DNA from 4 places in the Mesorhizobium sp. M0968 genome. Region 3 is predicted to be linked to each of the others. Evidence: predicted binding sites of a transcription regulator. Region 3 holds the regulator's gene; each other region holds the start of a gene.

Region 1 (4,048 bases), on a different contig from region 3:
GGCCAAGTCACGACCGCGCTTGACTGGCTCGCGATCAGCTCGTTTTGAGACCCAGAATTGTGAGCAGCAAAAATACGCGGATCGGGAACCACGAGCCCTAACGGTCCGCCTTTTCCATCGATGGCGATTGCTTCGAAAGCAGGGGCGTTTTCCAATTATGCCAGACCAGATCAGCAGTGTGTGGGACCGCGAACCTGTTTTGAGAGGTACTTGAACTCACCTTCGGGCAATTGGCCGCGCAGGTGTTTGGACGACACGCGCGCGGCATCATGGCCCACCAGATTCGGATTCGCGGCCAAGAGGACGACGTCGGCATAACTGTGCCTGAGATTCTGCTCGAGATCGCCGGCGGAACGCAGCCTCAGATGGTCTTTGAAAACGTGCTCTACGGATCGAGCCATGCAACATCTCCATTTGCGGCACCGAAGAGACATTCAGCCGGAGGGTTCTGGCGGTGCCGAAAGGATGCGAGTGCGGTTGTTCCTCTGCTATGAGACAGGGGCGCGGAGGCCCGGAGAGGTGGACATGCCGCATCGACCGACGGATAATTCTCGGGACTCGCCGGTTTGAAAGGCGTACTCTGCTTTGATCGGTGATAAACATTAAGGGCATCGCCGGCTGTGAGCGAGCATCGTGCTTCCGCCCCAATTCGGGAGGGAGCCATGAGCAGCCCCAACACCTCCAAAATTGGCGTCGCAAACTCAGAAGACCGCGATCGGGCGCCACAGCCAATTCCTAGCCCAGAGCCTGTATACAGAAACGAACTGCTGCGGCGCATGTCTCCGGCCGACCTTCAATTGCTCAGGCCTCACCTTCACAGTAGCTTTCTGCCATTGAGGACGCAGCTCGAAACCGCAAACGCCGCTATCGAGGCCGTCTACTTCTTTGAGACGGGGATCGGCTCGATGGTGGCGAAACTCCGGCCGGAGGTCGACGCCGAAGTTATAGTCATTGGTTTCGAGGGCATGACCGGCTCGGCGCTGATCATGGGCGGCGATCGATCGCCGCACGACTGCTACATTCAAGCGAATGCCGAGGTTGCCAGCATGGACGCCGAGCCATTCACAAAGGCGCTTTCCGACAGCCCGACGCTGCGGCTTTTTCTGCTGCGGTACGTGCACTACGCGTGGATCCAGGCAAGCTATACCGCCCTCGCCAATGCGCGTTTGAAACTGGAAGAACGGCTGGCAAGATGGCTGGTCATGTGCAACGACCGCATAGAAGGCGACCGGCTGCCGATTACCCATGAATTCCTGTCGGTCATGTTGGGTGTACGACGGCCGGGCGTCACCCTGGCACTTCAAATGCTGGAAGGCCGCGGTCTGATCAGGTCAAATCGTGGCGAGGTCATCGTCCGTGATCGAATTGGTCTCATCACCTTGGCAAACAGCTCATATGGCCAGCCGGAGGCGGAATATGCGCGCCTGATCGGCGAGCAGGCATCTCCATGATCCGCGCCAATATCGAAGTCCGCCGATGGGATGAGACAAACTACCTAAAGCGGCAGGCCATCGCTAATGCTGGGCGGGGGGTCTCGATTCGCGAAGGGCAACCCCTGCTGGTTGCGACCGTTGAGTGAGGGACGCCGAGTCTCTCCCTTCCCGCAAAGAATTGATATGTTGAGACCGGAGGCTCTGTCAGCGCCGTTGGCGACCAGAGCAGGATATGGCTGCCAGTCCGGCGCGGGAACCACCATCCAGCCGCAGTCGACGTGTTGTCCGGGTCCCGGCCAGCGTCGACGTTACTCCGACCGATCCCACACACTGACCAGGTCGGTGACTGTGGCGGAACAAATCATGATCGTTTCTCATTGTGCTGATCAATCAAGGGAGATTGACCATGGGCGACCGGCACAACCCAAAAATCGAGGCATCGGCAAATGTCGGAAAAGACCCGGAAGATTGGGTCAGCGGAGATGACCCAATGACTCCCGCACAAGCCTCATATCTGAAAACTCTGGCCGAACAGGCCGACGACCCTGAGGCCTATGCCGACGGCCTTAGCAAGGCGGAAGCTTCTAAACGCATTGGTGCACTCCGGGAAAAGTTAGGCCTGTAGCGTCCGCCCGTGGCTTTTCGTCTCTAGCAAAGGACAGCCGATCGGATGGATTGGGACAGTTTTGGTGCAGGTGACCCGCAATGAATCTTCTGAATTCAGTGCATTGTGGCTCGACCGGCGATCGAGACGACAAACGGCGGATGGGAGCGGCTCATAGGGTACAACAGCCCGGCATTCGCCCTAAACCCACCGAGACCTCGCACCCGCCGATCCAATCCTACTGTCGAAACAGATCAGGCCCTTCCGACGAGGGCGATGGTCACCAAAGACACAAACAGGACAAGGGCGATTGCAGCGCCCCAGAAGAAAACTTTTTCGGTGCCGCGTTGCTCTTCCTCGCGAGATATGTCTTTCGCCATTGTATGCATCCTTTGCGAAGGCCAGCGACTGAGCAACGTGCTGTGCCAAGGCTGGGTTCCCGATAAACTACTTGCCCGCTTCGCACTGTGAGACAGTTCTCGGAATGAAACTCCAACCGTCGGTTGGTGGACGCATCGCAGCTGGTGCATCTAAAGTTCGCGTGGTCCGCGCGCACCGGGCATGTCCGACCCCCCGCTCGGTGCAACAGCGTTTGATCGACCCGCCGCATCAACCTGTGCGGCGGGCTTTTTTCCTCACGCGATGGAACACCGGCGCGCAGGAAAAGTTCTGCCCACGCAGCAAACTCTTTCCCTCATATTTTTGCTGCCAGATCGGATATCTCCGATCGGCCCGCGTCGTTCTTATCCTCCGGCGACGCGGGCTCGCCGTCCTGCTATCGGTCGAGGAACCACAGAACAACCGAAAGCACGATGCGTCAGGACCCGGTGCCAATCGGAGCACAAACGTGAAGTTCTCACGCGGATCCTGGTCAACCGTAGCGGCATATGTAAGGCGGGAGCGTCTTCACCGATCGCCTCATCGGCTTCCTCTTGCAGGTCTAACTATACGTTCTGATGTTCTTGGACCCAAATGAGCTGCACCGCGTTGTTTGCGCGCATGCTGTGCTTCGCAATCTGATGGAAAAATCCGACGCCCCTGCTGCACCGCAGACGGCTCCTGGTGCCGAAGCGCGCTTTCCGTACGATCGTGCGGCGGTTGAGCGGTTTCGACAGACATTCCCGCGCGCCAGGTGGAGTGACGAGCGCAGAACCTGGTTCGTGCCAGGAAAGACTGCAGAGCGGCGGATCCAGCGCTGGCTTGTGCAAGAGGCGGATTTGCGAGCAGCACATGATGACAGCAAGGGACGGGATGCCTTCGCCTTCGATCCCCTGTCGAGCCGGTATCTGGAAGTCGCGGACGACCTGCGCATCCGCACGCCTTATTCGCGGACGGTTCTTGAGGAACTACGAGCCGTTCCATGGGCGAGCTGGGACGACGAACTGCGGGCCTGGAGGGTGCCTTTCCGCTCATACGAGGAGTTGAAGCGCCATTGGCCAAGCATCGAAAGGGCCGCAGGCCGCGCAGAACCGGAGGAGAGGAAACGGCGACGAGAAGCGTCCAAAGACTCCGAGGAACATAAAGCCGCCAGATTGCGGTATGCCGAACGCAGGCGACGTCGCTACCCACTGCCCCCGGACGATTTACCCCGGCTTGGCCGTGCCGTGGCAACGGAGCAATACGGTATCGTGGTCTTCACCGAGATTTCGGGTGAACTCGTCGACGCCTCGCAGATAGCAGCGTTCTATCCGCATTTGATCGAGGCGAACGTCGACCACGTCTGGGGCCGATGGCGTCCGGCGACGTTGGCTGAATTGATTAGAACATGGCCCGCTCGGCGTGCTGCCGGATTACCGGAACGGCAGCGAGGCTGGTGGCAACCAACGCTGGCCGAACTCAGGATAGCTCGCCAAATAGCTCGAAGCCTGGCGCGAAGAAGGGCACAAGGCTTATGGCATTGTTCTAGCTTTTGAAGCTGGGGCCGTTTTCCACCGTCTGTCCGATTGCCCTAGTGTTGAGATGTTACCCCGATCGGAGCCTTCCATGTGCAACGATTGCGAACAACATATGG
Region 2 (4,048 bases), on a different contig from region 3:
TATGTCTACGACAACAATTCGCGCGATCTGACGGCGCTCCGAGCCCGCGCCGCCGGCGCCATCGTGGTGCGCGAGCCGCGCCAGGGCAAAGGCAATGTCGTGCGCCGCATGTTCGCCGACATCGAGGCCGACATCTACCTGATGGCCGACGGCGACGGCACCTATGCACCGGAGGACGCGCCGCAACTGATCAACACGCTGCTGACCGAGCGCTCCGACATGGTGGTGGGCACCAGGCGCGGCGTCGCCAACGACGCCGGCAGGACAGGCCACGCCTTCGGCAACCGCATCTTCAACAGCCTCTACAAACGTTTGTTCGGCTCGGACTTTACCGATATCTTCTCGGGTTACCGCGCCTTCACCAGGCGCTTCGTCAAGAGTTTTCCCGCCGTTTCCGGCGGTTTCGAGATCGAGACCGAAATGTCGGTGCACGCCTCGCAGCTCAAATTGCCGGTCAGCGAGATCGGACTCGACTATGGCCGCCGGCCGGAAGGCTCCTCGTCGAAGCTGTCGACCTTTCGCGACGGCGCGAAGATCCTGTGGATGTTCGCCATGCTGATGAAGGAGACGCAGCCACTGCGTTTCTTCGGCGCTTTTTCGGTGTTCTTCCTGGCATCAAGCCTGTTTCTGATGGCGCCGGTGCTGATCGAGTTCGCCGAAACCGGGCTTGTGCCGCGCATGCCGACGTGGGTGCTGTCGGTCGGGCTGCTGCTGCTGTCGATGCTGGCGGCGGTGACCGGGGTAATCCTCGATTCGGTGTCGCGCGGCCGGGCCGAACAGAAGCGCATCTTCTATCTGTCGATGCCTTCCGGCCGCGTCGAACGCGAACGCGCAAGTGCGCTCGCGACTTTGAAGACCGGACCGCGCAAGACCCCGCGGGCGGCTTAGAGCCCTAAATGGGACGCCTCGCCCGCTTCATTGTCGCCGGCGGCATCGGCTTCGTCGCCGACGCGGCGGCGCTTTGGCTGGTGTTGGCGATAGCGCCGCTTGGCCCCTTCGCGGCTCGCATCATCTCGATCGGTTTTGCCTTGTCCGTCACCTGGCTGATCAATCGCCATCTGACCTTCTCGCCTTCCAGCCGCGGCGTCGCGCAAGAGGGCGCACGCTATGGCGGCGTCGGCATCGCCACCAGCCTCGTCAATTATCTCGTCTATTGCGCCATGCTGTTCGCGCTGCCGATGGTGCCGCCGCTCGTCGCCCTTGCGGTCGCCTCGCTGGTTGCCATGGCGCTGTCCTTCCTCGGCTATTCCAAGCTGGTCTTCGACCGCTGAACGCACATCGCATTGGGGTCTGCGCCAGAAGCGCAGCCTCATCATGACCTTGGCCGATTGGCAGAGGCCGCCGATTTCCTTATATCGCTCTCGTCGATGCATCGGCCCGAAAAATCGGAAATGATTTTCGGAAAGCACGATGCATGGATTCAAAGTGTTGGAGCGTATGTGCGTCCGGGTGGACGCACGTTTGTTGCAACTGCGCCGGAGAGCACCCATGCCCCTGAAAGTCGCCGTCCAGATGGACCACATCTCTACCGTGTCGATTGCCGGCGACACGTCGTTTGCGCTGTCGCTGGAAGCGCAGCGGCGCGGGCACCAGCTGTTCCACTACACGCCCGACCGGCTGTCGCTGCGCGAAGGCAAGGTGTTTGCCCGTATCGAGGCGATGCAGGTCCGCGACGAGAAGGGCAACCATTATTCGCTGGGCGAGAAGGTGCGCACCGATCTTGCGGAGATGGACGTCATCCTTTTGCGGCAGGATCCGCCCTTCGACATGAACTACATCACCACCACGCATATCCTCGAGCGCATCCACCCAAAGACGCTGGTGGTCAACGACCCGGCCTGGGTGCGCAACAGCCCGGAAAAGATCTTCGTCACCGAATTTCCCGACCTGATGCCGGACACGCTGATCACCAAGGACCCGCTCGAGGTCGCCGCCTTTCGCAAGGAGTTCGGCGATATCATCGTCAAGCCGCTCTACGGCAATGGCGGCGCCGGCATCTTTCACCTGCACGAGGCCGACCGCAACCTCGCCTCGCTGCTCGAAATGTTCGGCCAGATGTTCCGCGAACCCTACATCGTGCAGCGCTACCTCAAGGAGGTGCGGGCTGGCGACAAGCGCATCATCCTGATTGACGGCGAGCCTGTCGGCGCCATCAACCGCGTGCCGGCCGAGCATGATTCGCGCTCCAACATGCATGTCGGCGGCCGCGCCGAAAAGACCGAATTGACGGAACGCGAACGCGAGATCTGCGCCCGCATCGGCCCCGCGCTGAAAGAGCGCGGCTTCATCCTCGTCGGCATCGACGTCATCGGCGACTACATGACCGAGATCAACGTGACCTCACCGACGGGCATACGCGAAGTGCAGCGCTTCGGCGGCGCCGACATCGCCAGCCTGTTCTGGGATGCCGTGGAGGAGAAGCGCAACTAGCCTCGCTTCGCGAGCGGCCGCGTTGCAAACCATTGCAGCCGTTGCGCTCAGCTGTTCCCCAAATGTTCTTGCCTTCGCCGGAAATCTGTGGTTGTCTCCGGTGACGCCGTTCGCGGCATGATCGCAAAGGCTTGGGGCAAAGCCTGCATCCGGGGTGAAGACATGGTGGCGCGGGTTCGCACGGTTGCTTTCCAGGGCATCGAGGCCGTGCCGGTCGACGTGCAGGTGATGATCGCGCCGGGCAAGGTCAACATGCACATCGTCGGCCTTGCCGACAAGGCTGTAGCCGAAAGCCGCGAGCGGGTGCAGGCAGCGCTGCATGCATCCGGCCTGTCGATGCCGTCGAAGAAGGTCACGGTCAATCTGGCGCCCGCCGACCTGCCCAAGGAGGGCAGCCATTACGATCTGCCGATCGCGCTCGGTTTGATGGCGGCGCTCGGCGCCATTCCGGGCGACATGCTGGCCGGCTATGTCGTGCTTGGCGAATTGTCGCTCGACGGCACCATTGCCGCGGTGGCGGGCGCGCTGCCGGCGGCGATCGGCGCCAATGCCGAAGGCAAGGGCTTGATCTGCCCGTTCGCCTGCGGGCCGGAAGCGGCGTGGGCCGGCAAGGATTTCGACATATTGGCGCCGCGCAGCCTGATCGCCATCGCCAATCATTTTCGCGGCACGCAGGTTTTGTCACGGCCGGAAGCCGGCATCCATGCCGCGGCGCGCGACCTGCCCGATCTCGCCGACATCAAGGGCCAGGAGACCGCCAAGCGGGCGCTGGAGGTGGCGGCCGCCGGCGGCCACAATCTTTTGATGGTCGGACCGCCGGGGTCGGGAAAGTCGATGCTGGCGCAGCGGCTGCCGTCGATCCTGCCGCCGCTGGCGCCCAAGGAATTGCTCGAAGTCTCGATGATCGCCTCGGTGGCCGGCGAACTCGGCGAAGGAAAACTCACCGACCGGCGGCCGTTCCGCGCGCCGCATCATTCGGCCTCGATGGCGGCGATGGTCGGCGGCGGTCTGCGCGTGCGGCCGGGCGAGGCCTCGCTTGCCCATCACGGCGTGCTGTTCCTCGACGAGTTCCCCGAATTCTCGCCGCAGGCGCTCGATGCACTGCGCCAGCCGCTCGAGACCGGCGACTGCATGATCGCGCGCGCCAATCATCGCGTCACCTATCCGGCGCGTATCCAGCTGGTCGCGGCGATGAACCCGTGCCGTTGCGGCATGGCCGGCGAGCCGGGCTATCGCTGCCTGCGCGGCGATCGCTGTCGCACCGACTACCAGGCGCGCATTTCCGGCCCGCTGCTCGACCGTATCGATCTCAGGATCGAGGTGCCGGCGGTCTCGGCCAGCGATCTGATCCGGCCGGACCGGGCGGAGAAAAGTGCCGCCGTCGCACTACGTGTTGCCCGCGCCCGTACGATCCAGCGAGAGCGCTTCGAGCGGCTCGGCGCGACCTCCGCCACCACCAACGCGCATTGCTCGCCGTCAGTCATCGAGGAGATCGCCATGCCCGACGCCGCCGGCCTGTCGCTGCTGAGGGATGCCAGCGAAAAGCTCGGCTTTTCCGCACGAGCTTATCACCGCGTCTTGAAGGTGGCGCGGACCCTGGCCGATCTCGAGACCAGCG
Region 3 (4,048 bases):
GCGCTGCTCTGCGCGCTTGGCGTACTTGCCGCCAAGTTCGAGACATGGCGTGTCGGAACGCATATGCTCGGCTCCGAAATCTCGACGCGGCTGACGGGTCGCGTTGTATCGTACGAGCCCATGGCGAGCGGCCGCATCAGGCTGACAATCGATGTGATCTCAACGGCCAGGCCGACACTGCGCTACATGCCGGAACGGGTCCGCGTTTCGGCGATGAAGATACCGGCTGAGCTGACCGCCGGTTCCGAGATCACCGGCTATGTGCTGCTGCTGCCGCCGACCGGCCCGGTGCGGCCCGACAGCTATGATTTCTCGTTCGACAGCTATTTCGCCGGTATCGGCGGCAGCGGCTTTTTTCTCGGCAATCCGAAAGTCGTGTCGTCGGGCAGCATGCCGCTTGCCGCGCAGCTTTCTTCCGCGATCGAAGACGCGCGCGAATCCATCGCCGACCATATCCGCAGCCGCATCGGCGGTGCCGAGGGCGAGATTGCTGCTGCGCTGATCGTCGGCGTGCGCGCCGGCATTCCCGAGGAGATCAACGAAGCGATGCGGCGCACCGGCATCTACCACATCATCTCTATCTCGGGGCTGCATATGGCGTTGGTCGCCGGCACCATCATGGCGCTGCTGCGGGGTGCCTTTGCGCTGTTTCCCGATTTCTCATCGCGACGGCCGGTCAAGAAGTATGCCGCGGCCGCCGCGCTTTTTTCGATTGCGGCCTACCTCGTCTTTTCCGGCATTGTCGTGGCGGCCGAACGCAGCTTCATCATGCTGGCGGTGATGCTTATCGCCGTGCTGGTCGACCGGGCCGCGCTCACCATGCGCAACCTGGCGATCTCGGCCATCGCGGTCATCCTGGTGTCGCCGCACGAGGTGGTCGGTCCGAGTTTCCAGATGTCCTTCGCCGCGACGGCGGCCCTTGTCGGCGCCTATGCAGGCTGGTCCGATTACCGCGCCGGGAGGGCCACCACGCCGCCGCCGCGGCAGTCGCCGCTACGCCTTGCCACTCGAAAGGTCCTGCTGGGCATGTGCGGTCTGGCGATGACCTCGATCATTGCAGGGAGCGCCACGGCGCTTTTCGCCATATGGCATTTCCAGCGCGTGGCGCCGCTCAGCCTGTTCGCCAATCTGGCCATCATGCCCATCGTCTCACTGGTCGTCATGCCCTTCGCCGTTCTCAGCGCGCTGGCGATGCCGTTCGGTGCGGATGGCCCTTTCCTCTATGTCATGGGCAAGGGGCTGACGGCGATGATCGCCCTGTCCGGGTGGATCTCGGAGCGCTCGCCGATCGATGCGGTCGGGCTGATTTCGCTGAGATCCGTCCTTCTGGTGACGATCGCCCTCGTCATTGCCAGCATGGCGACGACGTGGTTGCGGCTGGCGGCACTTCCTTTTGCGCTCGCCGGCTTGCTGACGACAACGCAGACACGCATTCCCGACGTATTGGTCTCGGAGGACGCACGGCTGGTCGCGCTGTCGATCGGCAGCGGTGAACTCGCGGTCAACCGGGCACGCCCGAATGAGTTCACCATCGACAACTGGAAACGCGCGCTCACATCGGAGGCCATCGTCGCGCCGGAAACCCCTGGAAAGAACGACCCGCAATTCGACATTGCCGATCCGGCCGACCTGCCGCCGGGCATGCCGTTCATTTGCACGGACGGCCTCTGCCTTGCCAGGCATCCATCCGGCGCGATCATCGCGCAAGCCACGGACCGCGATACTGCGCGGCCAGCCTGCGCCTTTGCCAGCTTGATCGTCATCGACGACGCCACCGCCCATAACCCCTGCTACTACGACCGGCTGGTCCTCGTCGTCACCAAACGGCAACTGGCGCGCGCGGGAAGTGCCGCCGTCTATTTCGATCCACAAGCGGCAACACGCGCCGAGATCCGCTTCGCCGTCGAAAAATCATACCGGCCCTGGCACGTGCAACGGAAATTTTCACGCGCGGCACGGGGCCTGCCGCCATACCGCAGGGCCGACAATCCCAAAGCCGGCGCCAAGGGCGGAACTCAGTAGCGGCGGATCAGTCCGACGAGCTTGCCCTGCACCTTGACCCTGTCTGGTCCGAAGATGCGCGTCTCGTAGGCCGGATTGGCGGCTTCCAGGGCGATCGAGGCGCCCTTGCGGCGGAACCGCTTCAGCGTCGCTTCCTCCTCGTCGACCAGTGCCACCACGATCTCACCGGGGCTCGCCGTATCGGCATTGCGGATGATCACCGTGTCGCCGTCGAAAATGCCGGCCTCGATCATCGAATCGCCTTTGACCTCGAGCGCATAATGCTCGCCGCCCATGATCATATCCGGCGGCACCGAAATCGAATGCGTCTGGTGCTGGATGGCGTCGATCGGCACACCGGCAGCGATGCGGCCCATTACCGGGATCGAAACGGCGGCGACGACATCGTCGTCATTTCCGGCTGCGGGCACGCGCGACGATGTCGGCTTGCCCTGCCGAGGGGCGCCTTGCCCAAGGCTGCCCTGGATGACACTCGGCGAGAACTTGCGTGCCGCATTGAGGCCGGGGGCGATCGAGTCAGGCAGGCGTAGCACCTCCAGCGCACGGGCCCGGTTGGGCAAACGGCGAATGAAGCCGCGCTCCTCCAGCGCCGTAATCAGCCGGTGGATTCCGGATTTGGAAGCCAGGTCGAGCGCTTCCTTCATCTCGTCGAATGAAGGCGGGATACCGCTTTCCTTCAACCTTTCGTGGATGAACATAAGCAGTTCGTGTTGTTTGCGTGTCAGCATAGCGACCCCCAACAGAATCAGAAAAACAAACCCAGAACAAACACTATCTGTTCCAGTTGTGTTCCGCAACTGTTTAAAGTTTAATGAATGCGTTAAGGCTCGGGAAACAAACGACGTCCCCTACCGGCGTAACGCATTTTCACCGCCGCGAGCCTCATCGCCTTGATTCTGCTTTCGTTTGCGCCCTTCTGGCCTCCTAGAAGGCGGCACTGGCATCGGCCGTCGGTCGGCAAAAGGCACGGAATTGAACCCGTATCGACTGTGCGGTTTGGTCAATGCACCGTGAACGAAACGAACTCAAAACGCCAACCTCGGGTTAAGTCCCGGTTTCCACCGCCTGGTCAGGCTGCTTCTCGCCGGTGGAGCCTTGCTGCGCGCAACCAAGTAATGGAAGAACAGTCGATGCGTGTCCGGCGTTGCGTTGGATCTTGGGGGAGCAGACAAATCATGACAGGAATTCCCGATCTCGTGGCCATAAAGGCGATGGATGCCGCGGATCCGCTGCGCGCGATGCGCGACCGCTTTGTGTTGCCGCAAGGAGTGATCTATCTCGACGGCAATTCGCTAGGAGCTGCTTCACGTGCCGCTTTCGATGAACTGCACAAGGCCGCGACCGAAGAATGGTCGCATGATCTCATCCGCGCATGGAACACGGCCGGCTGGTTCAACATGCCGCTTGAACTTGGCGACCAGCTCGGGCGCCTGATCGGGGCCGCGGCCGGCCAGACAGTGGTCTGCGACACGACATCGGTCAATATCTACAAGCTGCTGCACGCCGCCATGGCCATGCGACCGGAGCGGCAGGTCATCGTCGCCGAGGGCGATAGTTTTCCGACGGACCTCTACATGGCCGAGGGTGTGGTTTCGACGCGAAAAGATACGCTGCTGCGCCTCTCGGGAGTCGACGCGCCGACCATCGAAGAGCTGATCGACGAACGCACCGCTGTGGTGCTGGTCAACCACGTCAACTATAAGTCGGGCGAACTGCGCGACATGCCGGCGCTGACGCGCAGGGCTCAGGAAGCCGGGGCGATGATCGTCTGGGATCTCTGCCACACCGCCGGCGCGATGCCAGTCGAACTCGACAAGGCAAACGCCGATTTTGCCGTTGGCTGCACCTACAAATATCTGAATGGCGGCCCGGGCGCGCCTGCCTTCATCTATGCGGCTGAGCGGCATCTTTCCGACATCCAGCAGCCGCTCACCGGCTGGTGGGGCCATGCACGGCCCTTCGCCTTCGAGCCAGGCTATGCGGCCGGCACCGGCATCCGCCAGTTTCTGTGCGGCACACAGCCGGT
Region 4 (4,048 bases), on a different contig from region 3:
CCCGCATGGCGGCGGCGGCCCCGGCGTCGGCCCGATCGGCGTCAAGGCGCATTTGAAGCCATATCTGCCCGGCCACGTCACCGAAGGCTCGGCCCATGCCGTGGCGGCGGCACCGTTCGGCAGTGCCTCCATCCTGCCGATCACCTGGATGTATATCCGCATGATGGGCGCTTCCGGCCTGAAGCAGGCGACCGAGACGGCGATCATCTCCGCCAACTATGTGGCGACGCGGCTTGGCGAGCATTTCCCACTGCTTTACAAAGGGCGCAACGGACGCGTCGCGCATGAATGCATCCTCGACACCCGCGTGCTCAAGGACAGCGCCGGCATCAGCGTCGACGATATCGCCAAGCGGCTGATCGACTATGGCTTCCACGCGCCGACCATGTCGTTCCCGGTGGCCGGCACGCTGATGGTCGAGCCGACCGAGTCCGAGCCCAAGCGCGAGCTGGATCGTTTCTGCGAGGCGATGATCGCCATAGCCGGCGAGGCAGCCAAGGTGGCGAAGGGCGAATGGCCGTTGGGCGACAATCCTCTGGTCAACGCGCCGCACACCGCCGCCGAGGCATTGGCCGGCCAGTGGACCCATCCCTATTCGCGTCTGGAGGCAGCCTATCCAGCCGGCGATGCCGACACCGCAGCAAAGTACTGGCCGCCGGTGTCACGCATCGACAATGTCGCCGGCGACCGCAACCTTGTCTGCTCCTGCCCGCCGCTGTCGGAATATCTGGGTGCGGCGGAATAGATCATGATCCCGAAAAGTGGAATCCGGTTTTCGGACAAGATCATGGGTCTAACAAGAAGATAGAAACCTCAATCAGGCAGAACGCAAGGCCGGCCCGTCGGCCTTGCTCGCCCGGTCCCGGACGACGACGCGATTTCGCCCGGCGCGCTTTGCCGCATAGAGTGCTGCGTCGGCTTCGGCCAGCACATCGTCGAGACCGGTGCCGTTTGTTCCGCCAAAGCCGATGCCGCCGCTGACTGTGCTTCGCAACGGACCGAGTTGGGTGGCCACGACTTCCGTGCCGAAGGCGACGCTGATCTTGCTCGCAATGTCATAGGCCTTCTCTTCCGTCATCCGCGACATGACGAGCACGAATTCCTCGCCGCCCAACCGGAAGGCGTCGACGCCGGTCCGGGCGTATTTCCTGATGACGGCGGCAAAGCGGCACAGAACCTGGTCGCCGACCGGGTGACCGAATACGTCGTTCGTCCTCTTGAAATGGTCAAGGTCGAACATGGCAACGGACATGAACGGACCGAAGACCCGCTCGCCGTAGAGTGCCGTCAACGCCCGCCGATTCATCAGCCCGGTCAATGGATCGGTCATCGTCTCGGCCTTCAGTTCGATCTGCGCCTGCAAATGGTGCAGGGAGAGCGTCAATGCGCCGAGCCCGGTCATGCAGGCGACGGCCACGACGGAATTCACCCGCTCGGCCCAATTGTCCGGTGCTACACCGAGCACCCATTGGCCCGTGACCAGCAGGACCGCGCCGCAAAGTCCGAACGACAGGGCACAGACGCCGCTCAGGAACGAGACGACCAGCAATATCCGGCGATCGTGACCACCCTCAATCCAGAACATCGCCCCGATGAGCGAGAGCAGCGCCGTTACCGTCGCGTAGGTGACAATAAAGCCGACACCATCAAACCCGAGATACGTCGCGCCCGCGCAAACGGCCATCGCAACCAAGGTCGGCAAGATGGCTCGCCTGTAGTCGCCTATGCCGAGGTATTGCATGGCCGACAGGCAGATGATCAGGAAGCCGAGGCTGAGCAGCGCAAGCACGATCTGGCAAAGCCAGGCGCTTGGATCCCTGGTGTAATGCCAGAACAACACCACATGTGCGACGAGCACGAGAATGCCACACGCCACCGTCAGCACAAAGCGTGCCTGTGGCGCGCTGAACCAGATGGCAAACATGGTGATGCTAAGGCACGTGCCCGACAGCGCCGCCGCGAGCAGGAGCGAACTGTAATCCAACATGCTTAAGCGACTGCCTCTTGAGGGTTCCGCTGCATTCTAGGTCAGCGACAGTCCGCAAATACCGCCTTTTAGCCAATCTTCCGGCGTAACCTTCGGACAGGGTTTACAAAACGTCGATGCTCCACCTTCGACCCCATTTCCGCCGCTTGGCTGTCGAATGGTTTTGCAGTAAGAGGCCCTATCCTCGAACGTAACAGGAACCACCGTCGCCTGCCCGCCAAAAGCGTGGCAGTATCGGGTGGTGATTCGCAGCATCGGAATCCAGGACCGGCATGGACGACAATAACGATCTTTTCGCCAAATTGGACAAGCAGCCGCAACCGGCTCGCGCCGCCGCGCGCCCGGCCGACCCGCTGGTGCAGGCGGCGAAGCGGCCGGCGCCCCGCGACGCCAGCGAGAGCTATAGTGCCGCCGACATCGAAGTGCTGGAGGGGCTGGAACCGGTGCGCCGCCGCCCGGGCATGTACATTGGCGGCACCGACGACAAGGCGATGCACCATCTGTTCGCCGAGGTCATCGACAATTCGATGGACGAGGCGGTCGCCGGCCATGCGACCTTCATCGATGTCGAGCTTTCCGCCGACGGATACCTGTCCGTCACCGACAACGGCCGCGGCATTCCGGTCGATCCGCACCCGAAATTCAAGAAGCCGGCGCTCGAACTCATCATGACGACGCTGCATTCAGGCGGCAAGTTCGACAGCAAGGTTTACGAGACGTCCGGCGGCCTGCACGGTGTCGGCGTTTCCGTGGTCAACGCGCTGTCCGACCATCTCGAGGTCGAGGTGGCGCTGGGAAGGAAACTTTATCGGCAAAAGTTCTCGCGCGGCATTCCTGTGACCGGCCTGGAGCAGCTCGGGGAGGTGCACAACCGCCGCGGCACGAAGATCCGCTTCCATCCAGACGAGCAGATTTTCGGCAAGGGCGCTGCTTTCGAGCCGACGCGGCTCTACCGCATGGCGCGGTCAAAGGCTTATCTGTTCGGCGGTGTCGAAATCCGCTGGACCTGCGACCCGTCGCTGATCAGGGAAAAGGACACGACGCCGGCCAAGGCAGAATTCCATTTTCCGGGCGGCCTCAAGGATTATCTGAAAGCCTCGCTCGGCGACGAATTCCAGGTGACCCGTGAAATGTTTGCCGGTAAGAGCGAGAAGCAGGGTGGCCACGGTTCGCTCGAATGGGCGGTGACCTGGTTCGGCGGCGACGGTTTTGTCAATTCCTATTGCAACACCATTCCGACCGCCGAAGGCGGCACGCATGAGGCCGGCTTCCGCAACGTCCTGACGCGCGGCTTGCGCGCTTATGCCGACCTGGTCGGCAACAAGCGCGCCTCGATCGTCACTTCCGAGGATGTGATGATCTCGGCGGCGGGCATGCTGTCGGTGTTCATCCGCGAACCGGAATTCGTCGGCCAGACCAAGGACAGGCTGGCGACGATCGAGGCGATCCGCATCGTCGAAAGCGCCATCCGCGACCCGTTCGACCACTGGCTGGCCGACAATCCGCAGGAGGCTTCGAAACTGCTCGAATGGGTGATCGCGCGCGCCGACGAGCGGGTGCGCCGCCGCCAGGAAAAGGAAGTGTCGCGCAAGAGTGCGGTGCGCAAGCTGCGCCTGCCCGGCAAGCTCGCCGACTGCACGCAGAATGCCGCCGCCGGTGCCGAGTTGTTCATCGTCGAGGGCGATTCGGCCGGCGGTTCGGCAAAGCAGGCGCGCGACCGCGCCAGCCAGGCGGTGCTGCCGCTGCGCGGCAAGATCCTCAACGTCGCCAGCGCCGGCAACGACAAGCTTGCCGCCAACCAGCAGATATCCGACCTCATCCAGGCGCTTGGTTGCGGCACGCGCTCGAGATATCGCGACGAGGACCTGCGTTACGACCGGGTCATCATCATGACCGATGCCGACGTCGACGGCGCCCATATCGCCTCGTTGCTGATCACCTTTTTCTACCAGGAGATGCCGAGCCTGGTCCGCGGCGGCCATCTCTATCTGGCGGTGCCGCCGCTTTATTCGATCCGGCAAGGCGGCAAGGTCGCCTATGCCCGCAACGATGCGCACAAGG

Evidence for each region. The regulator LexA, encoded in region 3, represses DNA repair genes until DNA is damaged. The targets are predictions, from matches to a motif close to TGTTCNNNNTGTGTTCNG.
Region 1: NKH67_RS20000 (DUF3072 domain-containing protein) is a predicted target of LexA. The motif match lies at 1,786-1,803, and genes of this name have one in related genera.
Region 2: NKH67_RS24060 (YifB family Mg chelatase-like AAA ATPase) is a predicted target of LexA. The motif match lies at 2,483-2,500, and genes of this name have one in related genera.
Region 4: parE (DNA topoisomerase IV subunit B) is a predicted target of LexA. The motif match lies at 2,172-2,189, and genes of this name have one in related genera.

The regions. Positions count from the first base shown of each region.
Region 1 is NZ_JAMYNL010000011.1:59,816-63,863, forward strand. It holds gene NKH67_RS19985 (GSU2403 family nucleotidyltransferase fold protein) at 1-177, opposite strand, end outside; gene NKH67_RS19990 (hypothetical protein) at 171-401, opposite strand; gene NKH67_RS19995 (Crp/Fnr family transcriptional regulator) at 777-1,451, shown strand; gene NKH67_RS20000 (DUF3072 domain-containing protein) at 1,840-2,058, shown strand; gene NKH67_RS20005 (hypothetical protein) at 2,292-2,417, opposite strand; gene NKH67_RS20010 (hypothetical protein) at 3,057-3,950, shown strand.
Region 2 is NZ_JAMYNL010000017.1:31,740-35,787, forward strand. It holds gene NKH67_RS24045 (glycosyltransferase) at 1-888, shown strand, start outside; gene NKH67_RS24050 (GtrA family protein) at 897-1,271, shown strand; gene gshB (glutathione synthase) at 1,489-2,430, shown strand; gene NKH67_RS24060 (YifB family Mg chelatase-like AAA ATPase) at 2,593-4,048, shown strand, end outside.
Region 3 is NZ_JAMYNL010000014.1:50,260-54,307, forward strand. It holds gene NKH67_RS22085 (ComEC/Rec2 family competence protein) at 1-2,022, shown strand, start outside; gene lexA (transcriptional repressor LexA) at 2,016-2,750, opposite strand; gene kynU (kynureninase) at 3,198-4,048, shown strand, end outside.
Region 4 is NZ_JAMYNL010000002.1:24,138-28,185, forward strand. It holds gene gcvP (aminomethyl-transferring glycine dehydrogenase) at 1-745, shown strand, start outside; gene NKH67_RS02965 (GGDEF domain-containing protein) at 818-1,987, opposite strand; gene parE (DNA topoisomerase IV subunit B) at 2,260-4,048, shown strand, end outside.